3 regions of the Streptomyces sp. NPDC006294 genome follow, and region 3 is predicted to be linked to each of the others. Evidence: riboswitches for the same ligand, from Rfam matches in the RefSeq annotation. Region 3 holds a riboswitch; each other region holds the start of a gene.

Region 1 (7,595 bases), on a different contig from region 3:
GAGGCGGACGATCGTCATCCGGCGGTCGAGGTCGACGAGAGCGCCGGTGGCGGGGTCGACGTCCGCGACGAGCAGACGGATCGAGTTGGTGCCGCAGTCGACGGCGGCGACGCGGGTCATTCGGCGGCGTCCTCTCCCTGTCCGCCCGACGTCCCGCACGCGGTCCCGGCCGGGGTCACGCACGGGCCCTTCGCCCACCACTCGGGCAGCATCGCGATCGCCTCGTCGCCCAGCGGGTTCACCCCGGGGCCGGCCGCCAGCGAGTGGCCGACCAGGACGTGCAGGCACTTCACCCGGTCCGGCATGCCGCCCGCGCTGGGGAAGCCCTCCAGGACCTCGATGGCGTCACGGCGGGCGATGTAGTCCTCGTGGGCGGCCCGGTACGCGGCGGCCAGTTCCGGGTCGGCCGCCAGGCGTTCGGTCATCTCCTTCATGACGCCGTTCGCCTCGAGCGTGCCGATCGCGGAGGCGGCCCGCGGACACGTCAGGTAGTACAGCGTCGGGAAGGGGGTGCCGTCGGGGAGCCGCGGAGCGGTCTCGACGACGTCGGGCTGCCCGCAGGGGCAGCGGTGCGCGATCGAACGCAGACCGCGCGGCGGCCGGCCGAGCTGCTCCTTGAACGCGGCGACGTCCGCGTCCGTGGGCTCGGTGGGTTCGGTGGTGGGAGGAGGGGTTTCCATGCCTGCCTTGTTCGGTGACTGCTGCTACTGCTGCCAGGTACTGCTACTGCTACTGCTACTGCTACTGCTGCGGACCGTCGGCGCTGTCCACGCCGTTCCATACGTTCGAGTACCACGGCCGGTCGGCCGCGCCGCTCTCTTCGCGCTCCCGCTCCGCGGCCTCGGGGTCGATCATGGTGAAACCGGTCTCTCCCGGGACCACGTAGTGCAGATGCGCGCGGGCGAGGCGCCGGATGTACATGTCGTCCTGGAGGCGCGCCTTCTCGTCCTTGAGCTGCTCGACCTGTGCGCGCGCCTCGTCCATGAGGCGTTCCTGCTCGGCGATGTCCGCCCGCTGGGAGACGTACTGGCGCATCGGGTAGGCGAGCGCCACGACGAGCGAGCAGACGACGAGGGCGAGAAAGGCCGCGCGGCCGGTGAGCCGGGAGCGGCGGGCCTGGCGGCGGTTCTGGGAGCGGTAGACGCGGGCGGCGGTCTGCTCGCCGAGCAGCCGCAGCCTGGTCGCGGTGGAGACCCTGTCCGCTTCCGGCCTGCGCGCCATCCCACTCGCCTCCCCTTCACACGCCGACGTCCCCGGACACGGTACGGGACCGCGGCCGGGGACGTACGTACGACAGGGCGTCAGCCGGTGATCACCGGTGACCCAGCGACGCTCGGGCCGTGCTCAGCCCTCGTACTTGAACCGCGGGAACGCGCTGCGGCCCGCGTACACCGCCGCGTCGTCGAGGATCTCCTCGATGCGCAGCAGCTGGTTGTACTTGGCGACGCGCTCGGAGCGGGCCGGGGCGCCGGTCTTGATCTGGCCGCAGTTGGTGGCGACGGCCAGGTCGGCGATGGTGACGTCCTCGGTCTCGCCGGAGCGGTGGGACATCATGCACTTGAAGCCGCTGCGCTGGGCGAGCTCGACGGCGTCGAGGGTCTCGGTCAGCGAGCCGATCTGGTTGACCTTGACGAGCAGCGCGTTCGCGGCGTTCTCGTCGATGCCGCGGGCCAGGCGCTCCGGGTTGGTGACGAAGAGGTCGTCGCCGACGATCTGGACCTTGGTGCCCAGCTTCTCGGTGAGGACCTTCCAGCCGTCCCAGTCGTCCTCGAACAGCGGGTCCTCGATGGAGACCAGCGGGTACGAGGCGGCGAGCTCCTCGTAGTACTCGGTCATCTCGGCGGCCGAGCGGGACTTGCCCTCGAACTCGTAGGAGCCGTCCTTGTAGAACTCGGACGCGGCGACGTCGAGCGCGAGCGCGATGTCCTTGCCCGGGGTGTAGCCGGCCTCCTTGACGGCCTCGAGGATGAGGTCGAGGGCGGCGCGGTTGGAGTCGAGGTTCGGCGCGAAGCCGCCCTCGTCGCCGAGGCCGGTGGACAGGCCCTTCTGCTTCAGGACCTTCTTGAGGGTGTGGTAGACCTCGGTGCCCCAGCGCAGCGCCTCGGAGAACGACTCGGCGCCGATCGGCGCGATCATGAACTCCTGGATGTCCACGTTGGAGTCGGCGTGCGAGCCGCCGTTCAGGATGTTCATCATCGGAACGGGCAGCAGGTGCGCGTTCGGGCCGCCAAGGTAGCGGAAGAGCGGCAGGTCGGAGGCCTCGGAGGCGGCGTGCGCGACGGCGAGGGAGACGCCGAGGATGGCGTTGGCGCCGAGCGAGGACTTGTCCGGGGTGGCGTCCAGGTCGAACATCGCCTGGTCGATCAGGCGCTGTTCGGTGGCGTCGTAGCCGACGAGCTCCGGGCCGATCTGCTCGATGACGGCGAGGACGGCCTTCTCGACGCCCTTGCCCTGGTAGCGGTTCTGGTCACCGTCGCGGAGCTCGAGAGCCTCGAACGCACCGGTGGAGGCGCCGGACGGAACTGCAGCACGACCCGTGCTGCCGTCGTCGAGGCCAACCTCGACCTCGACCGTGGGGTTGCCTCGGGAGTCCAGGATTTCCCGGGCTACGACGACGTCGATGGACGGCACGAGCATCTCCTTCTGGGATGTGACGCGAGAAAAGTGCAGAGGTCTGCTTGGCCTTGCGGCAAGAGCCTAACCGCCCCGGCGGCAAAGGCCCGGCCGATGCCCGCCCCCTGGGACGAAAAAGGGCATCAAGCCCCTTGTGACCGGACAAACAGGATGGTTCCTACCAGCGGGTAACCCGCTTCCTCCGGCAGACCCCGACCCCTCGACGGAACGGGCCCCGGCCCGGCGCGTACGGGGGAAGGCGCGCCGGACCGGGGTGCTCGGGTCCCGTTCGACAGACGGGCGCCTCCCACGACCGCCGGACCGTGGGAGGCAGGGGCGGGTCAGCGCAGGTGGAGCTGCTGGCCCGGGTAAATCACGTCGGCGTCCTCGACGATGTCCTTGTTCAGCTCGAACAGCTTCTCCCAGCCGCCCTCGACCTTCTCGGCCTGCGCGATCTTGCCGAGGGTGTCGCCGGCCTCGACCTTGTACTCGCCGTCACCCTTCTTGAAGCCCTTGGCCTTCGGAGCGGCGGCGGGCCGCTCGGCCTTCGGGGCCGGGGCGGGGGCCTCGGTGCGCTCGGAGCGCGTGGTGGGCGCCTCGGAGCGCTCCTGGGACGGCTGCGCGGGCGCGGCCTCGGCGGAGCCGCCGCCGTAGGAGGCGCTGGACAGGCCGACGCCGCAGCTCGGCCAGGCGCCCTTGCCCTGGCCGGCCAGGACCTTCTCGGCTATCTCGATCTGCTGGACCTTGGACGCCTGGTCGGCGGTCGAGGCGTACGCGGTGCCGCCGTACGCGGCCCAGGTGGAGGCGGAGAACTGCAGACCGCCGTAGTAGCCGTTGCCCGTGTTGATGGACCAGTTGCCGCCGGACTCGCACTGGGCGACGGCGTCCCACTCGGAAGCGGTGGCGGCGGAGGCGGAGGTCGCGCCGAGAACCGGGGCGGCGATGGCGGCGCCGGCGACACCGGCGAGCGCGACGAGACGGGTGACCTTCGACGGACGACGGTGCTTGGCCTTGCCGGAAGAACGCAGCATGGAACTTCTCCTCACCGACGCCTACGAGGTGAGCTGTCGGGTTCGGGCCTGTGAGTTGCCCGGCCGTACGTCCGTGGGACGTACGGGCTTCACCCCCAGCCGGCTCCGGTCCGCCGGATCTCTCGATCCGGGCGAACGGCCCCGGCGCTTACCTTGGGTCCCCCGCTCCTGCCTTCGGCGCTCTGAGCGACGACTGTTCCCCCCGACCGACGGCAGGATTCGGCGTATCGGTCGACGGTGCCCGCGGTGGCGAGCGGTTCAGACCGTAGACACAGGACTCCCCGATGTTCAAAGTCGAACATCGGGGAGAAAACGCCCGAACCGACCACCCGAAGATGTCCGTTTTCGCAGGTGAGGGGCGGAGTGGCCGAATTCGTGGGGCGTTGCACCCCAGTTGGGGCGAAGAGACCCTTGTCTCACTCGAACGAAGCGGACATAAGCCCATGAACCGCCGCGTGAACTAGCCCTGACCCAGGCTCAGGTCGAGGCTCTGACCGGGCAGGATGAGGTCCGGGTCGGATCCGACCGTCTTCTCGTTCGCCTCGTAGAGGGCCGGCCACCCGCCGGGCACCTCTTCCGCGGCGGCGATGTCGCACAGATTGTCGCCGGGCTGAACGGTGTACGAGCCCGGGGCGGTTGCCCCGACGTCACCCTTGCGGCCCGCGCCGTCACCCCGTGAGGCATGGCGGCCGTCCTCGCGTACGCCCTCCGAACCGCCCGTGGCGGACTCGTCGCCCGGCGCACCGCGGTGCTTGCCGGTGCCGGTCGGCGTCTCGCCGGACGGGGCCGCCCCGGTGGCGTCGTCCGTGGGCGCCGTGCGGGTGTCGCCCCCGGTCGCCGGCCGGTCGGTCGCGTCGCCGGAGGGCGTGCCCGCGTCACGGGTGTCCGGCGCGCCGGAGCCGCCCGTGGGGTCCGAGTCGTCCGCCGAGCCCTCGGCGGGCTTGTCGCCCGCCGGGCCGGTCGGCTCGCGGACGTCGAGCGGGTCGTCGGGAGAATCGGAAGCGTCGGGCGACGGCTCGCCGTCCGGCGCGTCGCTCTGCTTCGGCAGCGGCAGGATGCCCGGGTCGACGCCGGTGTCGGTGCCGTCGTCCTGGAGCCCGGCGAGCGGACCGCAGGCGGGCCAGGCGCCGGGACCCTGGGCGGCGAGGACCTTCTCCGCGACCGCTATCTGCTGCGAGCGGCTCGCGAGGTCGGCGCTCGGCGCGTAGGCGGTGCCGCCGTACGCGGCCCAGGTCTCCTGCGAGAACTGCAGCCCGCCGTAGTAGCCGTTGCCGAAGTCGGCGCTCCACGCCCCGCCGCTCTCGCACTCCGCGACGCGGTCCCAGGTGCCGGCGTCGGCCGCGGACGCCGAGCCCGCGCCGAGCAGCGGGATCGCGATGGCCGAACCGGTCACCCCTGCCGCGACGATGAGGGCCGGAGCCTGGCGGGGTCGGCGGTGTCGTCCGTTCCCGGAGAGCATGCGGTTGCCTTTCGCGTGACAGCTGAGAATCCTGCGGCCTGCTGATGCCTGCCGAGTGACGGTGAACGTAGTCGCATTCGAACGTGAGTCACAAGTCGATGCAGCGGAGATCACGTGAAAGTCACAGACTTGACGCAGCGTCAGTTTGTTTGCACCGTGAACTCAACGGGCAGAGTGCGCAATCCGCGCATGATGAGCCCCCCACGCCACCGCAAATCGGCCGGATCCCCCGCAAGCCGCAAGTCCGGCATTCTGCGGAGCAGGGTGGCCAGCGCGGTCTGCCCCTCGAGCCGGGCGAGCGGGGCGCCGAGGCAGTAGTGGATGCCGTGGCCGTACCCCAGATGCTGGTTGTCGGTCCGGGACAGATCGAGGGTGTCCGGGGCGTCGAAGCGTGCCGGGTCGCGGTCGGCGGCCGCGAGGACGACGAGCACGGGGTCGCCCGCCGCGATCCGCTGCCCGCCGACGGTGAGCGGCTCGGTGGCGAACCGCCAGGTCGCCAGCTCCACCGGCCCGTCGTAGCGCAGCAGTTCCTCCACGCCCGTCTCCAGCAGGCCGCTGTCCCCGGCCGCCAGCGACGCCTGGAGGCGCTCACGCTGCTCGGGGTGGCGCAGCAGCGCGTAGACGCCGTTGCCGATGAGGTTGACGGTGGTCTCGAAGCCCGCGAAGAGGAGGATGAAGGCCATCGCGGCCGCCTCGTTCTCGGTGAGGTGCTCGCCGTGGTCGGACGCCTTGATGAGCCCCGAGATGAGGTCGTCTCCCGGCTCCTCCCTTTTACGGTGGATCAGTTCGGCCAGATAGCCGCGCATCTTCTTCACCGAGCGGGCGACGCCGCCGCGCGGGCCGCCGCCGTGGCCCGGCTTGAGATGTCGCAGCATCATCCCGGCCCAGTCGCGGAAGTCGTCCTGGTCCTCGGGCGGGACGCCGAGCATGTCGCAGATGGCGTAGATGGGCAGCGGGAACGCGAACTCGTGGATGAGGTCCGCCTCCCCCTTCTCCGCGCCGTGCTGTTTTTCGAAGATGTCGTCGATGAACCGGTCCGTCAGCTCCTGCACCCGCGGCGCGAACTCGGCCACCCGGCGCGGCGTGAACGCCTTGGAGACCAGCCGGCGCAGCCGGGTGTGGTCCGGCGGGTCGATGTTCAGCAGATGCGTCATCAACTCGGCCTTGCGTTCGCCCGGGATGCCCGTCTTGCCCTTGGCGTGCGCGGGCTCGGCGTGATGCGCCGGGTTCTTCGACAGCCGCTGGTCGGCGAGCGCCTGCCGGGCGTCCGCGTAGCGGGTGACCAGCCATGCCTCGACCCCGCTGGGCAGCCGGGTCCGGTGCACGGGCGAGTGCTCGCGCAGCCAGGCGTAGGCGGGGTACGGGTCGGTGGCGAACTCCCAGGTGAAGAGCTCGGGCGCGGTGTTCGGGTCGTTCACCCCTCGACGTTACCGGGCCGGCCCTCCGCCGCCCGGATCGCGTCCCGGTAGGCCCGGGCCGCCGCCCGCAGCGCCGCCTCCGGGTCGACGCCGTCCGCCTCCGCGCGTACGGCCAGCGCCAGCAGCTCGTAGCCGATGCCCGCTCCGGCCGGGAGTTCCACGTCGAGGCCGGCCGTCCGGACCCGGGACGCGAGCTTCGCCGCCAGCGCGAGACCCGGCTGGCCGAGCGGCACGCCGTCGGTCACCGATTCGCGCTGCTTCTCGACCGCCTTGGTCCGCAACCAGTGCGCCTTGACCTCCTCGGGTGTCGAGGCGGTCTCCTCGCCGAAGACGTGCGGGTGCCGGTGGATCAGCTTCTCGACGATCGTGCCGGCGACGTCGTCCACCGAGAACGGCTCCTCCGCGTCCTCTTCCGCGATGCGCGCGTGGAAGACGACCTGGAGCAGTACGTCCCCCAGCTCCTCGCGCAGCTCGTCCCGGTCGCCTTCCTCGATGGCCTCGACGAGCTCGTACGCCTCCTCGATGCCGTACTTGGCCAGACCCTTGTGGGTCTGCTGCGAGGACCAGGGGCACTCGCGGCGGATCCGGTCCATGACCTCCACGAGATCCAGCAGCCGCGCGCCGGGCAGGTCGTACGCCCCGGGGAGCAGTTCCAGGTCCGGCATGGTCATCCGGCCGGAGCCGCCGAGGCGGGCCAGGCCGTCGGTCAGCGCGGTCTCGCCCTCGCCGGAGGCCAGCACGACGACGGTGCGGCCGCCGGCCGCGCAGTACTCCACCAGCTCCTCGGCGGCCGGCGCGGCGTGCTCGACGGTGACGCCGGCCTCCCGCAGATACGCCAGCTGCCGGTGCGCCGGGTCGGCGCACAGCACCCGGTCCGCGGCGTGCAGCGTCCGCCACGCCGGCCAGGACAGCAGCCCCGGCGCGACGCGGTGGCTGGCGGTGAGCAGGACGATACGGCCGGCGGTGGATGCTTCGGTGGTCACACCCCGAACCTACCGCCCGGCCCTACGCACCCGTCTCGACGGGCTCCTGGGCCCTGGACACCTCGGTGATCCAGGGCGCCCGGTACGTGCC
Region 2 (7,595 bases), on a different contig from region 3:
TCGTACGCCGCGTGGCGAAGCCCGACGCGCCGCCGCGGGAACGCGACGACGACAGCGAGGACGCGATACCGGACGTGGGCCCGGCGGGCGCGGCCATCGGGCCCGTCCGCTTCCACGTCAGATGCTGGACGGGGATCTCCTCGAGGAACCGCGAGGGCGGGTTGTACGAGGGCTGACCCCAGGCGCTGCGCATCGACGAGCGGGTCAGATAGAGCCGCTCGCGGGCGCGGGTGATGCCCACGTATGCCAGGCGCCGCTCCTCCTCGAGCTCCTTCGTCTGCCCCAGCGCCCGCATGTGCGGGAAGACCCCGTCCTCCATGCCGGTCAGGAACACGACGGGGAACTCGAGGCCCTTGGCGGTGTGCAGCGTCATCAGCGTGATGACGCCGGTGTCCTCGGAACCCGCTGCGTCAGCAGCAGATTCAGCAGGTGCGTCGGGGATCTGGTCGGAGTCGGCGACGAGTGCCACCTTCTCGAGGAACTCGGCGAGCGTGCCGGCCCCTTCCCCCTCGCCGCGCTCCTGCTCGAACTCGAGCGCCACGGCCGCCAGTTCCTGGAGGTTCTCGACACGGGTCTCGTCCTGCGGGTCCGTGGACGCCTGCAGTTCGGCGAGATAGCCGGTCCGCTCGAGCACGGCCTCCAGCACGACGGCCGGGCCGGCGCCCGAGTCGACGATGGTCCGCAGCTCCTCCATGAGCACGTTGAACCGCTTGACCGCGTTGGCCGAGCGGGCCGCCATGCCGTACGCCTCGTCGACCCGCTTGAGGGCCTGCGGGAAGGTGATCTTCTCCCGGAGCGCGAGGGCGTCGACCATCGCCTCCGCGCGCTCGCCGATGCCGCGCTTCGGCACGTTCAGGATGCGGCGCAGCGGGACGTTGTCCTCGGGGTTGGCGAGGACGCGCAGATAGGCCAGCACGTCGCGGACCTCCTTGCGCTCGTAGAAGCGCACCCCGCCGACGACCTTGTAGGGCAGGCCGACGCGGATGAAGATCTCCTCGAAGACACGCGACTGGGCGTTCGTGCGGTAGAAGACGGCGACGTCGCCGGCCTGCGCCTCGCCCTGGTCGGTGAGCCGGTCGATCTCGTCGGCGACGAACTGGGCCTCGTCGTGCTCGGTGTCCGCGACGTAGCCGGTGATCTGGGCGCCCTCGCCCGCGTTGGTCCACAGGTTCTTGGGCCGGCGGGACTCGTTGCGCTCGATGACGGCGTTGGCGGCGGACAGGATCGTCTGGGTGGAGCGGTAGTTCTGCTCCAGCAGGATCGTCGTCGCGTCCGGGTAGTCCTCCTCGAACTGGAGGATGTTGCGGATGGTCGCGCCGCGGAAGGCGTAGATCGACTGGTCGGCGTCGCCGACGACGCAGAGCTCGGCCGGGTCCAGGTCCTCGTAACCGGTCCCCACCAGCTCGCGCACGAGCGTGTACTGCGCGTGGTTGGTGTCCTGGTACTCGTCGACGAGGACGTGCCGGAAGCGGCGGCGGTAGTGCTCGGCGACGTCCGGGAACGCCTGGAGGAGATGGACCGTCGTCATGATGATGTCGTCGAAGTCCAGGGCGTTGGCCTCGCGCAGCCGCGCCTGATACATCCGGTACGCCTCTGCGAGCGTCTTCTCGAAGCCGTCCTGAGCCTGGTCGGCGAAGGTCTCCTCGTCGATCAGCTCGTTCTTCAGGTTCGAGATCTTGGCGCTGAAGGACTTCGGCGGGAACTTCTTCGGGTCGAGGTCCAGATCGCGGCAGACGAGCGACATCAGCCGCTTCGAGTCGGCGGCGTCGTAGATCGAGAACGACGAGGTGAAGCCCAGCTTCTTGGACTCGCGGCGCAGGATGCGCACGCACGCGCTGTGGAAGGTCATGACCCACATGGCGTTGGCACGCGGGCCCACCAGCTGCTCGACGCGCTCCTTCATCTCGCCGGCGGCCTTGTTGGTGAAGGTGATCGCCAGTATCTGGCCGGGGTGCACATGGCGGGTCCCGAGCAGATGCGCGATGCGGTGCGTGAGCACCCGCGTCTTGCCGGAGCCGGCGCCGGCCACGATGAGCAGGGGTGACCCTGTGTGCACGACAGCGGCGCGCTGCTGTTCGTTCAGCCCGTCGAGGAGCGCGGCGGGGTCCACGACAGGGCGCGGCGCGCCGTCGCGGTAGTACCCGTCGCGGGCCGGGGGCACGTCGAAGGCGCCCTGGAAGAGGTCGTCCGGGATCTGCTCCGGAGCCGAGTCCTCGGGCGGCGGCGGATGCTCGTCCGCTTGGGGCTGGAGGTCCGCCAGGAAGCTGTCGTCAAAGAGGCTGCTCATCGCTTAACGAGTCTAGGCTGCCCCACCGACAACCGTGGCCGCACGCCGAACACCGGCAGCGGGCGACGGTGGGTGACGGCGCGATTCCGCCAGGCGACGAAGCCGCCTCCGGGAGCTGGCACGGGATCATGCGCCGAAAAAGGTCACGAAAATGTATCGGACATATCGAACATCAACCTTCACAGCGGCTGCACGAGTTGGCTAGCGTGCTCGACCAGGCGGCCCGCACCCCTCCCGGCGAACCACGCCGAACGGGCGGCCTGCGCCGAATCCGGCCTCCGGCAACGGAGTTCGGAACCGGGGACCCACCCTCCCGACACCGTCCTCGACGCGGGAGGACCCAGTACCACCGGGGTGAATCGGACCGCGCGCCACTCGGTCCGTAGGGCACCTTCCGTTCGCCCGAACCCGACAGCTAACCCGGTAGGCGGTCCACGGAAGAAGGAGATGCCGGCCTTGGCGTCGCATCGCAAGCCCCGCAGCCGAAGCACCAAACCGTCCTCCGCCGTCGGATTCACCACGGCAGCCCTCGCGGGTGTGACCCTGCTCTCCACGCAGAGCGCGACCGCCGCGCCCGCCGAGCCGAAGCCCAGCATCGAAGAGGTGCAGAAGAAGGTCGACGACCTGTACCGGCAGGCCAGCAGCGCCACGCAGGAGTACAACAAGGCGAAGGAAGCCACCGCGGACAAGCGCCAAGAGGTGGACCGGCTCCTCGACGAGGCGGCCAAGCGCACCGAGAAGCTGAACGAGTCCCGCCGCGAGCTCGGCAACTACGCGGCCGCGCAGTACCGCACCGGTTCCGTCACGCCCACCGCCGCGCTGATGTTCGCGGACAGCCCGCAGGCGTACTTCGACCAGACGCAGCTGATGGACCGGATGACGGCCCAGCAGCGCACCGCGGTCACCGAGTACGAGACCGAGCGGGCCGCGGCGGCCAAGCAGCGCACGGCGGCGACGAAGCGTCTCGAGTCCCTCACGGACTCCCAGGAGGCGCTGCGCACCAGCAAGCAGACGGTGCAGACCAAGCTCGCGGAGGCGCGCACCCTGCTGTCGACGCTGACGGCGGAGGAGAAGGCACGGCTCGCCGCGATCGAGCGGAAGAAGGAGGAGGAGGCCCGCCGCAAGGCCGAGGCGAAGGCCGCGGCCGAGGCCGCCGCCAGGGCGGAGGCCGAGCGGCAGGCCCGGGAGCGCGAGACGGCCCCGAGCACGGACCCCGGCACGACCGACCCGGGAACGGACACCGGTACGGGCACCGGCACGGACGACGGCACCTACGCGGCGAAGGCCGACAAGGTGCTGGCCTTCGCCCGCGCCCAGATCGGCAAGCCGTACGTGTGGGGAGCGACGGGCCCGAGCTCGTACGACTGCTCCGGCCTCACCGCGGCCGCCTGGAAGGCGGCCGGGGTGGACCTGCCGCGCACCACCTGGGACCAGGTGAAGGTCGGCACCCGCGTCGCGACGGCGGATCTGCTCCCCGGCGACCTGGTCTTCTTCTACGACGACATCAGCCACGTCGGGATCTACATCGGCGACGGCAAGATGATCCACGCCCCCAAGCCGGGCACGAACGTGCGCGAGGAGTCCATCTTCTACATGCCGATCTACGGCAGCGTCCGCCCCGCCTGACCGCGTTCGCACGAGTGCCCGGGCGGTCGAGCCGCCCGGGCGCCGGCATGTCCCGCCCGGATCAGGTCCAGAGGGTGGCGATGAAGACGTTGACCATGGTCAGGCCGCCGACCGCGCCGAACAGCGCCTTGTCGACCTTCTCCTCGTCCCGCTTGACGTAGACGAGGCCGAGGATCACCACCAGGACCGCCAGCTTGACGCCGATCTTGAGGTTGTTCACCGTCTGGTCGTCCGCCTGGTTCAGACCCACCAGCGCCACGCCCGTGACCAGCATGGTCAGCGCGCCGTGCAGCATCGCCGGGTTGAAGCGGGCCGTGCCCTCCCCCATCGCCTTCATCTGGGTCAGGAATCCGCCCAGCAGCGAGGCGATACCGATGATGTGCAGGGCGACGAAGACATTGATGAGTACGTCCATGGCCGGAGCCTAACCCTCCCCATACCACCGCCCGTCGGGCAGGTGTGCCCGCTCCGCCGCATCGGTCGGCAGGCCACGGCAATGCGGAACCGCGACGCCCCCGGGACGGTCGGCAACCGGTCCCAAGTGTCCATCTTCGATACTTTGCGGTCCTTCCGTCCCGTCCCCGTGACCGCGGCGTCTAGCGTCCTGCCCCAGGTGGCCGACTCCCCGCCAGCCGTCGTACAGCCGGACGGCACTCGGCCGCCACCGCCGGGATGTCCGGCGGCGGGCCGCTCCCCTGTGCGGCCCGCCGCCGGACGCGAACGGCGGGCAGCGATCGACGGAAGGACGTGGAAGCCCTCGTGGCAGCCCACCGGAAACCAAGGCCGCGCCTGTTCAGCGGGCCGGCCGCCCGTACCGCGGTCACCCTCGCCCTCGCCGGCGTGGCGACCGGCACCGCATTCGAGGGCACGGTCCAGGCCGAGCCCCGCCTCACCCCCGCTCAGGTCAAGAGCCGGGTCGACAGGCTGTACCGGGAGGCAGAGGCCGCCACCGAGAAGTACAACGGCGCCAAGGAGCAGACGGCGAGCGCCCGCAGGTCGCTCGACGCGCTGCGCGACGAGGCCGCGCGCAGGACCGAGCGGCTCAACGCCTCCCGCAACGCCCTCGGTTCGATCGCCACCGCCCAGTACCGCGACGGCGGCATGGACCCCGGACTGCGCCTCGCCCTCACCTCCGACCCACAGGACTATCTGGAGCGCGCCGCCCGCGCCGAACGGGTCGGCGCCCGGCAGGCCGCCACGATCGCCGGGGTCCGGCGGCAGTTGAGAGAACTGGCGGACCTCCAGGAGCAGGCCGCGGAGAAGATCGCCACGCTGGAGGCCCGCCGCAAGGAACTGGCCCGTCACAAGGCCACGGTCCGCGGCAAACTCGCGGCCGCCGAACGGCTGCTGGCCAGGCTCACCGCCGAGCAGCGCGCCGCGTACAACGACGGCGGCTCCACCCGGGCGCCCGCCCGCGCCGACCGCGCCGACGCCCCCCGTGGCCCGCTGCGGGCCCCGAACAGCCGGGCCGCCCAGGCCGTCGCGTACGCGTACGGGGCGCTCGGCAAGCCGTACGTGTGGGGCGCGACGGGGCCCGGCTCCTACGACTGCTCGGGCCTCACCCAGGCCGCCTGGCGCGCCGCCGGGGTGTCGCTGCCGCGCACCACGTACACGCAGATCAACGCCGGCGAACGCGTTCCCCGCTCCCGACTCGCCCCGGGCGACCTGGTGTTCTTCTACTCGGGCGTCTCGCACGTCGGGCTCTACATCGGCGGCGGCAGGATGATCCACGCGCCACGGCCCGGCGCCCCGGTGCGGATCGCGCCGATCGACGAGATGCCGTTCGCGGGGGCGGCCCGTCCCGCGTGACGGCAGTGTCGCCGTGCCGTCCGTGCCGGTAATCCGTTGGCGGGAGCCCCGGTCCGGGTGGCACCATCCTGGGGCCCCGCCCCCGTCGCCCGACCGGCAGGAGACCACGTGGACGTCGACGTCCAGAACTATGTGCGCACCCTCGCACGCCGCTCGCCCGGCCACATGCGTGTCGGCCCCTTCACGGTCCGCTACGACGCCGACTGGCCCATCCCGCCCGTCAATTACGCCGTCCCCGACCACGGCGCGAACCCCACGCCCGGCGACATCAAGGCACTGGTCGAGGCCTTCCGCGAACGGGACCGGCTGCCGCGCCTGGAGTTCCTGCCGTCCTGCGCACCCGCCCTCGAACCGGCGCTGCTGGCCGCCGGGTTCACCGTCGAGCGGCGCGCCCCGCTGCTCGCCTGCTCCCCCGAGGCACTGGTGACGCCGCCGCCGGTGCCCGGCATCACCCGCACGGTGCTGACCGACGAGGCCGGCCACCGCGCCGCGGCCGCCGTGCAGCACGCGGGCTACGGCATGGACGGCGAGGTGACGGAGGGCGAGATCGCGGCCCTGCGGCGCGTCACGGAGGGCGGCGGCGTCGCGGCGCTGGCCATGGACGACACGGACGGCGCCCCGGTCGCCGCGGGCAGCTGCTCGATCCCCGTCGGCGGCCTCAGCGAACTGACCGGCCTCGCGGTCGCCGCCTCGCACCGCCGCAGGGGCATCGGCGCCGCCCTGTCCGCCTATCTGACGGCCCGGGCCTTCGAGCGGGGCTGCCGCACGGTCTGGCTGGAGCCCGGCGACGCGGACGTCGAACGCGTCTACGCCGCCGTCGGCTACACCCGGGTCGGCGACAAGACCGACATGTCGCTGAGCTGAACCGGCCGGCGGCCCGTCACACCAGGCGGCGGGCCGTCGCCCACCGGGTCAGCTCGTGCCGGTTGGAGAGCTGGAGCTTGCGCAGCACGGCGGAGACATGCGACTCGACCGTCTTCACCGAGATGAACAGTTGCTTGGCGATCTCCTTGTACGCGTACCCGCGCGCGATCAGCCGCAGCACCTCCCGCTCCCGCTGCGTCAGCCGGTCCAGGTCCTCGTCGACCGGCGGCGCGTCCGTGGAGGCGAACGCGTCCAGCACGAAGCCGGCCAGCCGCGGCGAGAACACCGCGTCGCCGTCCTGCACCCGGAAGACCGAGTCGACCAGGTCCGTGCCGGTGATGGTCTTGGTGACATAGCCGCGGGCGCCGCCCCGGATCACGCCGATCACGTCCTCCGCGGCGTCGGACACCGACAGCGCCAGGAAGCGCACCGGGTCCTGAGCGGCGCCCATCAGCGGGGCGCAGCGGCGCAGCACCTCGACCCCGCCGCCGCCGGGCAGATGCACGTCGAGCAGGACGACCTCCGGCCGGGTCGCCGTGATCACGGTGACCGCCTGGTCGACGTCGGCTGCCTCACCGACGACCTCGACGCCCGTCCGCTCGGTCTCCCCGATCTCGGCCTGCACACCGGTGCGGAACATCCGGTGGTCGTCGACGAGCACGACCCGTACCCGTCGCTCCTCGGTCTGTTCTGCGGCCTCGGTCATCCGTCCGCCCTCTCCATCTCGAGCTCCACTTCCGTACCGTCCCCGGGCACGGAGCGCAGCCGCGCCGTCCCGCCGTTGCGCTGCATACGGCCGATGATCGATTCTCTGACGCCCATCCGGTCCTCCGGCACGGCGTCCAGGTCGAAGCCGGGCCCCCGGTCCCGTACGGACACGAAGACCGTACGGCCCTCGACCTCCGCGAACACCTGCACCGCCCCTCCCGCGCCACCGTACTTGGCGGCGTTGACCATCGCCTCGCGCGCGGCCTGCATCTGTGCCGCCAGCTTCTCGTCGAGGGGGCAG
Region 3 (7,595 bases):
GTCGATGGCCCCGGCCTCCTGGCTGATGGTGTTCGCCACGAAGATGCCGGCGTCGCCGTTGCCCCGGACGAGGTTGCTCCGCAGGACCGACCGGGTGGAGCGCTCCTGGGCGATGCCCCAGGTGCCGTTGTTCTCCGCGGTGACCTGGTGCACCGTCAGCCGGTCGGTCCGCTGGGCCCAGATGCCGTTCTTCTCGAATCCGCTGAGGACCAGGGAGCGGATCTGTACGTCCTCGACGGGCTGCTTCTCGGTGCCGAGTACGCAGATGCCGTTGCCCGCGGCCGCGCAGGAGCCGGCCTCGGCGGCGGACGACGACGGCTTGAACACCGTCCGGCTGCCCGCGCCGCGCAGGGTGAGGCCGGAGGTGGTGATCCGGACGCTTTCCGTGTAGGTGCCGGCGGCGATCTCGATCGTGTCGCCGGGTTTCGCGGCGTCCACGGCTGCCTGGACGGACTCGCCCGGCTGGACCTGGTGGGTGACGGCGGCGCGGGCGGGAGCCGCCGCGCCGAGGCCGGACACGACGAGCAGAGCCGCGCATCCGAGCAGGGTCGTTTGTCGCTTTGTCATAAAACGAAGCTATGCGCATTCGCGGCAAAATCGACACAAACCACGCCTGGGAGAGCCTGTGTCGCGCCCACCCAGACGTGGCCCTGCGGCCATCAGGACGGCATTCAGCCCTCTTCGAAGTAGGCGTCGAGGACCGCGTCCAGCTCTTCGGCCCACTCCTTCAGCCGTCCCCTGGCCGGCGCCTCGACGTCGGCGTTGAACCAGCGGTTGGCCGCCACATGGACGGTGACCGTGAACCGGCGGCCGAAGCGGGCCGGCTTCACCTCGACGGCGCCGATCTCGGCCCAGGTGAATTCCGCCGCCTGGTCGTCCAGGGTGAAGCGGACACCGGACCGGTCGGCGGCGATCGACCCGCGGCGGTCGCTCGCCTCGAAGACGGGCCCTTCGGCCGCGGCGTCTTCCGGCGCGGTGTCCTGCGGGTCGGTGTCGGTTTCCGATTCCGCGTCGGGGGCCGCCTCCGCGTCCGGCGCGGTGTCGGCGTCGGCCGCCGGCTCGGACTCCGGCTCCGGCTCCGGCTCCGGCTTCTCGTCCTCCGGCTCGGCGGCCTCCTCGTTCCCCTCCTTCACGGCAGGCGGGGGCCCGGTGAGGCCCGGCACGAACGCCGGGTCCGTGCCCGCGGCGATGTCGATCTTCGGCTTCGGATCTATCTGCTGCTCCACGGCGGGCAGTATGGACGACGAACCTGTACGAGACCAATGCACCGGCGCGCCCGACGCCGGAACCCGGCGCTCAGGGCCCCTGGCCCCGCCGGACGGGCAAGTGATCGCTGTAGCCTCCGGGACATGACAACGGACACGGAATGCCTGACGCTCACACAGAATCTGCGCCGTCGTGGGGCGACAGTGCTCGCCGCGTTCGCCCTGGTGTGGGCGTTCGCCGCCGGTTCCGGGATCGCCTCGATGCCGGTGGCCGTCGCCGTCGGTGCGGTCGGGGCCGTACTGACCGGCGCGGCCGTGGCCCTGGCGTTCCGCGGGGCGGCGGGGCCGGCCCGGCGCGTGGTGCGGCTGCCGGAGAAGTGGAACCGCGGGGTGGGGCTGGTCAACGGGCTCGAGGTCGTCGCCGTGTTCGCGGTGATCGCCACGGCGAACGCGACGGGGCACGCGGAGCTGATCCCGCCGGGGATCTGCCTCGTGGTGGGGCTGCACTTCTTTCCGCTCGCCCGCCTCTTCGACCAGTGGCAGTACACGTGGACGGGCGTGCTGCTGACGGCCGTCGCGGTCGTCGGCGCCGTGGTCGCCGCGGCCGGGTCGCCGGGCGAGACCGTGCGTGTGGTGGTCGGGGCGGGGGCCGCCGTCGTGCTGTGGCTCTCCTCGTTCCATGTGGCCCTGCGGGGTTGAGCGGCGAGGCACACGGCAAACGCCGGTGCCCGGGACGCGTGGGGGACGCGTCCCGGGCACCGGCCCGGTGAACCGGGGCGACGGATCAGCCGTCGCGACGGTTCTGTCAGTAGGGGCCGTTCACGTTGTCGATCGAGCCGTACCGGTCGGCGGCGTAGTTGCACGCGGCGGTGATGTTGGCGACCGGGTCGTACAGGTCGTAGGAGGTGCCGGGGACGTGGTAGGCGTCGAAGGTCGGCTGGATGACCTGGAGCAGGCCCTTCGAGGGCGTGCCGTTGATGGCGTTGATGTCCCAGTTGTTGATGGCCATCGGGTTGCCGGAGGACTCACGCATGATGTTGCGGTGAATTCCGTCGTAGCTTCCCGGAATTCCGTGCTGGGCCATGATGTCCAGCGATTCCTTGATCCAGCCGTCGAGGTTGTTCGCGTAGGACGCGGGCTTCGCGGCGGCCTTCTCCGTCTTCGCCGCGGCGGCCTTCGCCACCGGCGCGCTCTTCCGCTCCGAGCGGTCCGCGCGGTCGGTCTCCGCGGTCCGGTCGGCCTTCTTGGGCGCGGCCTTTTCCTTGGCTTTCGAAGCGGCGCCGATCGTCAGCTCGAGACCCGGGTGAATCAGCGACGGGTCGTCACCGACGGCCTTCCGGTTGTCCCTGTAGAGCTGCTTCCAGCCGCCGTCGACGGAATGCACGTCGGCGATCTTGGAAAGGGAGTCACCCGCGACCACGGAATAGATCACGGGGCCGGACTTCGCGGCGGCGGCAGGCGTGGCCACGGCGGCGGGCGCCACGGCCCGCTCGGCGACGACGGGCTGCGCCGGGGCGGCCTGAGCAGTGGTGGCGCCCACGATCGGCAGGGCGAGGGCCGCGCCGCCGGTGCTCGCGGCGATGATCCCGCGGGTGAGCGAACGGGACTTGGTACGACGGTGCTTACCCTTTGCGGGCATGGCGAATTCCTCTCCGTCGCCTGCGAGGTGAGCTGTCGGGTTCGGGCTGGAGATGCCCGGCCGCATGGGAATGCGGCTTCACCCCGAGCCGTTCCGGATCCCGGATCGGCGACTTACCTGGTTCCCCCGCTCCTGCCGTACGTGAGTCGTTGCGGTCTGGTTTCCGGACGGCGGCAGGATTCGGCGGTCCACCCGGATTGACGGTGACCGTAAGCGAGAGCATCCCGGCGAAACAAGTGGCGAATTGTCGATCACCGCCAGAAAGAGGCTTTCGCGGGGGTGATTTCCTATTGTCATTGCCGCGTCAAAGAACTCAAATCCCCGCCCGGCAAAGGGAAGTGGCGGTCGGGTGACATTGCCGTCGCACAGTGCCAGGTGACTGACGTCACGGAACGGCTGTGCAACCGCGCATATCGCGGCACCGTCTCCGCGGCGCCAACTCGCAACAATCGCCCGGAATTCACCTTCCGGTGCGAGTTCGCCTAAATCCTTCATAACGGACATTAACGCCAAAGCGCCGCGAGGTTCCCGGTGTCGGCCAGGAACCCCACGGCGCCGCCCTCGGCCCGTCTCAGCCGACGGTGCAGATCTCGTCCCCCAGGGCGAAGGCGTCGGGGCTGCCGTTCTCGCCCGGCCACTCGCCCGTGAAGCCGAAGCTCACGGAAGCGCCGGCGGCCACCGTTCCGTTCCAGGAGACGTTGCCGGCCGTCACCTCAGCGCCGGTCTGCCGGTGTGTGGCATTCCACATCTGGCCGACCTTCTGCCCGTCGGGGAAGGTCCAGCGCAGCTGCCAGCCGTTCAGGGCCGCGGCGCTCGTGTTGGTGAGCGTCACATCGGCCTGGAAGCCGCCCGACCACTGGTTGGTGACCTTGTACGTCACCGTGCAGTCCGCGTCCGCGGGCGGCTCGTCCGGGTCGGGACCCGGACCGGGGCCCGGGTCGCCGCCGCCGTCACCGTCCGACGACTCCCCGTAGATGATGCCGCGCCCGTTGGTGGCCACGTACACCCGGCCGAAGACCCGCGGGTCGCCGGTGATCGCCGCGCCGGTCCACCCCCACTGGTGCGCGTCGTCGTTGATCCGCGTCCAGCTCGCTCCCGCGTCCGTGGAGCGGAAGATGCCGCGGACTCCGCCGATCTTCGCGCTGGCGAAGAGCGTCTGGTACGAGGCGCCGGCCGCCGCCTTGCCGAAGCCGACCGCGTCCGCCTCTTCCACGCCGGAGACCTTCGCGAAGGTCGCGCCGGAGTCCGTGGAGTGCCACAGCCCGTACGTCCCGGTCGCCGCGCCGCCCGCGAGCCAGATGTCCCCCTCCGCGCCCGGAACCGCCTTGAAGCGGACATTGCCCTCTGCCGGAAGGCCGGACGCCTTGGCGGTGAAGGTGGCTCCCCCGTCGGCCGACACGTAGAAGGTCCCGGCCTTGAAGCCGTAGAACTTGTTCGGGTTCTCGCGGTCCGATTCGACGATCGCCCCTGCCGGGATGCCGCTGGACGCCGCCCATGAGCTGCCGAAGCCGGTCGTGTGGTGCACTCCGGCGCCGTCCGGGCTCCAGACGAAACCGCTGCCGTCCGCCGCGGCGGCGACCGTGCCGCCGCCCGTCACGCCGGCGGGCTGCGAGCCCTGGAACCAGTTGGCGCCGTTGTCCGTGGAGAACGCGACGTGCGGGGCGGCGTCGGCGTTGCCGACCCGTACGACGGTGTCGGGAGCGGCCTCCGCGAAGTCCAGGCTCGTGGTCGCCGACATGTTCGGCCGGGTGAACATCAGCTCGGGCACGGCGTCGAGGTCGGTGTGGCGGAAGCCGCCGATGTCGAGCAGGCCGCTGAGCAGCGGCGCACCCGACGGCGGGCTCGCCAGGTCGTTGACGGCCGTCTCCTCGAGCCCCTTGACCATCGGCGTGATCAGGATCTTCCCGCCGCTGTCCCAGGTGCGCAGATTCTGGGTGCCGTAGATCGTCGCGCCCGTGCCGTACATCATCCGATCGGAGTCGAACGGGTCGATCTCCAGCGCCTCCGTCATCCAGCCGAGCTTGGGTGCGACCTCCGGGGGTGACGGGTTCGCGCCCCAGGTGAGCCAGGGGACGGCGGAGACGTCCTGGGTGTAGCGGAAGGACCGGTTGGGATAGCCCGTGTAGTCCCAGGCCCTGGTCCAGGTCGCGCCGCTGTCCGTGGAGCGGAAGATCTGGGTGTCGGGCCACCAGGAGCTGTACGCCGTGGCCATCAGGGTGCCGGGCCGCTGCCGGTCCACGCTGAGGCCGCTGAAGCCGGAGTAGGTGTCGGCCTCCGCGGTCGGGCTGATGTCCGTCCACTGCCCCGTGGCGGTGTCGTAGCGGGCGATCCGCCCCGTGGAACCGTCGTACGGGCCGCCGGTGTCGCTCAGGGTCAGATAGAGGTGGCCGGTGGCGGAGTCGAGGACCCCTTTGTGGGCCAGGTGTCCGGTCGGCTGTCCGGCGATCCGGGACCAGGTGGCGCCCGCGTCGGTCGAGCGGTAGACGGTGTTCTCCTTGTCGGCGACGCCGACGTAGATGTCACGCGTGGCGCTGCCCGCGCTGCCGGACCTCTCGTCGAAGGTCACCCACACGACGCCCTGGTTGTCACTGGCGTACCCGCTGGTGTCGGTCGGGTCCTGGGCGTAGTTCCCCGGGTTCGGGAAGGCGGTGACCTCCGACCAGGTCACGCCGGAGTCGGTGGACCGCCAGAGGCCGTTGCCGCTGGGCGCGCCCAGGTAGAGCACGGAGTTCTTGTGGGGGTCCACCGCGAGGCGCTCCCCCATGGCGCGGCCCGGCATGTTCCCGCCGAGCTTGAAGGGGAGGACGGCCGCCTTCCAGGTCGCGCCGCGGTCGGACGAGCGCAGGACGGCGCCGTTGGTGGGGTCCCAGCTGTTGGTGTACGTGCCGACGGCGGCGTACACCTTGTCCGGGTCCACCGCGTCGGAGGCGAGGCTCGCGACGCCGGTCCAGCCCCATCGGTCCCAGTCGACCCAGTCGAGCAGCGGGGTCCATTCCTTCGCCGCCTGGTTCCAGCGGTAGGCGCCGCCGATGTCGGTACGGGCGTACGCGAGGTTCTTCTCCGACCGGTTGAAGACGATGCCGGGCACGAAGCCGCCACCGTCGATGCGCACGTTCTTCCACGTGTAGGTGTCCGCGGCGGTATGCGTGGCCGTGTTCGCGGAGGCGGACACATCGGATGGCTCTGCGGCCGGCGCGGGTGCCGTGGGGCGGGCCGCGGCCGGAGTGCCGGTGGCGAACAGCCCGGCCGTCAGGGTCAGGGCCGCCAGTAGGGCGGCGAATGGTCTGGCGCTTCTGCGCACGGAAACGTCCTCTCCGAGCGGGACCGCCAGGATGGCGGTACGAGACGGGGTGCGGAGTGGTGCACGGAGTGGGAGCGCTCCCAGTGCGGACGATGGTAGCGGGGCGGACCGCCGGGGAGAAGGGGTGCCGCAGGGCTGCCGCACCGGACAGCGCCGCACTCATCCGATGAATGCCGTGCCCGGTGTCCGGTGTCCGGTGTGCTCAGTCGACCGGCCAGGTGTGCGCCGGGGCGTTCAGATGCATGTAGTCGAGGTACTGCCGTGTCATCAGGCGCAGCGCCTCATGATGGTCGACGCGGGACGTGGCATCGATGTGGTGGTACATCTCCGCCTGCCACACCGCCCCGTTGCGTCCGGTGACACAGCGCTGCTCGATGATGCCCAGCAGCGGCTCCCGCCACGCCGAGTCCATGCCGGAGACCTCGAGCCCCCGGTGGGCCAGGGGCAGCAGGCGTCGCAGTACGAGTTCGGCCACCGGGACCTCGCCCATCCCGGGCCAGTACAGGAGGGCGTCGATGCCGTGCCGGGCGGCGGCGTGCAGATTGTCCTCCGCCGCCTGGAAGGACATCCGCGACCAGACCGGCCGTTCCTCGTCGACGAGGGCGCGGGTGAGGCCGTAGTAGAAGGCGCCGTTGGCGAGGGTGTCGGCGACGGTGGGCCCGGCCGGGAGCACCCGGTTCTCGACGCGCAGATGCGGCTTGCCGTGACTGACGGCGTACACGGGGCGGTTCCAGCGGTAGATGGTGCCGTTGTGCAGGGTGAGTTCGGAGAGGTCGGGGGTGTCCCCGCCGTCGAGCGTCTCACGCGGGTCCTCGTCCTCGCACAGGGGCAGCAGGGCCGGGAAGTAGCGCACGTTCTCCTCGAAGAGATCGAAGACGCTCGTGATCCACCGCTCGCCGAACCACACCCGCGGCCGCACCCCCTGCACCTTGATCTCCTCCGGCCGGGTGTCGGTGGCCTGCTCGAACAGCGGGATACGGGTCTCGCGCCACAGCTCCTTGCCGAAGAGGAACGGCGAATTCGCCGCGAGCGCGACCTGCACCCCGGCGATGGCCTGCGCGGCGTTCCAGTAGCCGGCGAACTCGTCGGGCGCGACCTGGAGATGGAACTGCGTACTGGTGCACGCCGCCTCCGGCGTGATCGTGTCCGCGTACGTGCGCAGCCGGTCCACCCCGTCCACCGCTATCCGCAGGTCCTCCCCGCGGGCCGCGAAGATCTGTTCGTTGAGCAGCCGGTAGCGCGGGTTCTCCGACAGCGCCGCCTCCCCCACGTCCCGCTGCCGCAGCGTGGGGAGGATGCCGACCATGGCCAGATGGGCCCCGACCTTGGCCGCCCGCCGCTCGGCGTGGTTGAGGGCGTCGCGGATCTCCTGCTCCCAGGCGTAGGGGCCGCCCGCGGTCAGAGTCCGCGGCGGGATGTTGATCTCCAGGTTGAACCGGCCCAGCTCGGT

Evidence for each region. Region 3 has a riboswitch for cyclic di-AMP ahead of ACFYOP_RS18885 (LysM peptidoglycan-binding domain-containing protein). Riboswitches for the same ligand answer to the same signal wherever they lie in the genome.
Region 1: another riboswitch for cyclic di-AMP. It lies ahead of ACFYOP_RS25585 (transglycosylase family protein); the one in region 3 lies ahead of ACFYOP_RS18885 (LysM peptidoglycan-binding domain-containing protein).
Region 2: another riboswitch for cyclic di-AMP. It lies ahead of ACFYOP_RS23610 (NlpC/P60 family protein); the one in region 3 lies ahead of ACFYOP_RS18885 (LysM peptidoglycan-binding domain-containing protein).

Annotation. Positions count from the first base shown of each region.
Region 1 is NZ_JBIAHV010000015.1:56,521-64,115, reverse strand. Features, by position in the region: gene ACFYOP_RS25605 (Ppx/GppA phosphatase family protein) at 1-120, opposite strand, end outside; gene ACFYOP_RS25600 (DUF501 domain-containing protein) at 117-680, opposite strand; gene ACFYOP_RS25595 (septum formation initiator family protein) at 742-1,221, opposite strand; gene eno (phosphopyruvate hydratase) at 1,345-2,637, opposite strand; gene ACFYOP_RS25585 (transglycosylase family protein) at 2,955-3,641, opposite strand; cyclic di-AMP (ydaO/yuaA leader) riboswitch at 3,648-3,834, opposite strand; gene ACFYOP_RS25580 (transglycosylase family protein) at 4,105-5,037, opposite strand; gene ACFYOP_RS25575 (cytochrome P450) at 5,244-6,521, opposite strand; gene ACFYOP_RS25570 (nucleoside triphosphate pyrophosphohydrolase) at 6,518-7,504, opposite strand; gene ACFYOP_RS25565 (SurA N-terminal domain-containing protein) at 7,527-7,595, opposite strand, start outside.
Region 2 is NZ_JBIAHV010000013.1:124,534-132,128, forward strand. Features, by position in the region: gene pcrA (DNA helicase PcrA) at 1-2,287, opposite strand, end outside; cyclic di-AMP (ydaO/yuaA leader) riboswitch at 2,541-2,733, shown strand; gene ACFYOP_RS23610 (NlpC/P60 family protein) at 2,735-3,913, shown strand; gene ACFYOP_RS23615 (hypothetical protein) at 3,975-4,328, opposite strand; gene ACFYOP_RS23620 (NlpC/P60 family protein) at 4,673-5,722, shown strand; gene ACFYOP_RS23625 (GNAT family N-acetyltransferase) at 5,831-6,586, shown strand; gene ACFYOP_RS23630 (response regulator transcription factor) at 6,603-7,292, opposite strand; gene ACFYOP_RS23635 (PspC domain-containing protein) at 7,289-7,595, opposite strand, start outside.
Region 3 is NZ_JBIAHV010000009.1:346,057-353,651, forward strand. Features, by position in the region: gene ACFYOP_RS18870 (right-handed parallel beta-helix repeat-containing protein) at 1-567, opposite strand, end outside; gene ACFYOP_RS18875 (hypothetical protein) at 672-1,226, opposite strand; gene ACFYOP_RS18880 (hypothetical protein) at 1,350-1,904, shown strand; gene ACFYOP_RS18885 (LysM peptidoglycan-binding domain-containing protein) at 2,011-2,844, opposite strand; cyclic di-AMP (ydaO/yuaA leader) riboswitch at 2,849-3,006, opposite strand; gene ACFYOP_RS18890 (cellulose binding domain-containing protein) at 3,416-6,145, opposite strand; gene ACFYOP_RS18895 (glutamate--cysteine ligase) at 6,348-7,595, opposite strand, start outside.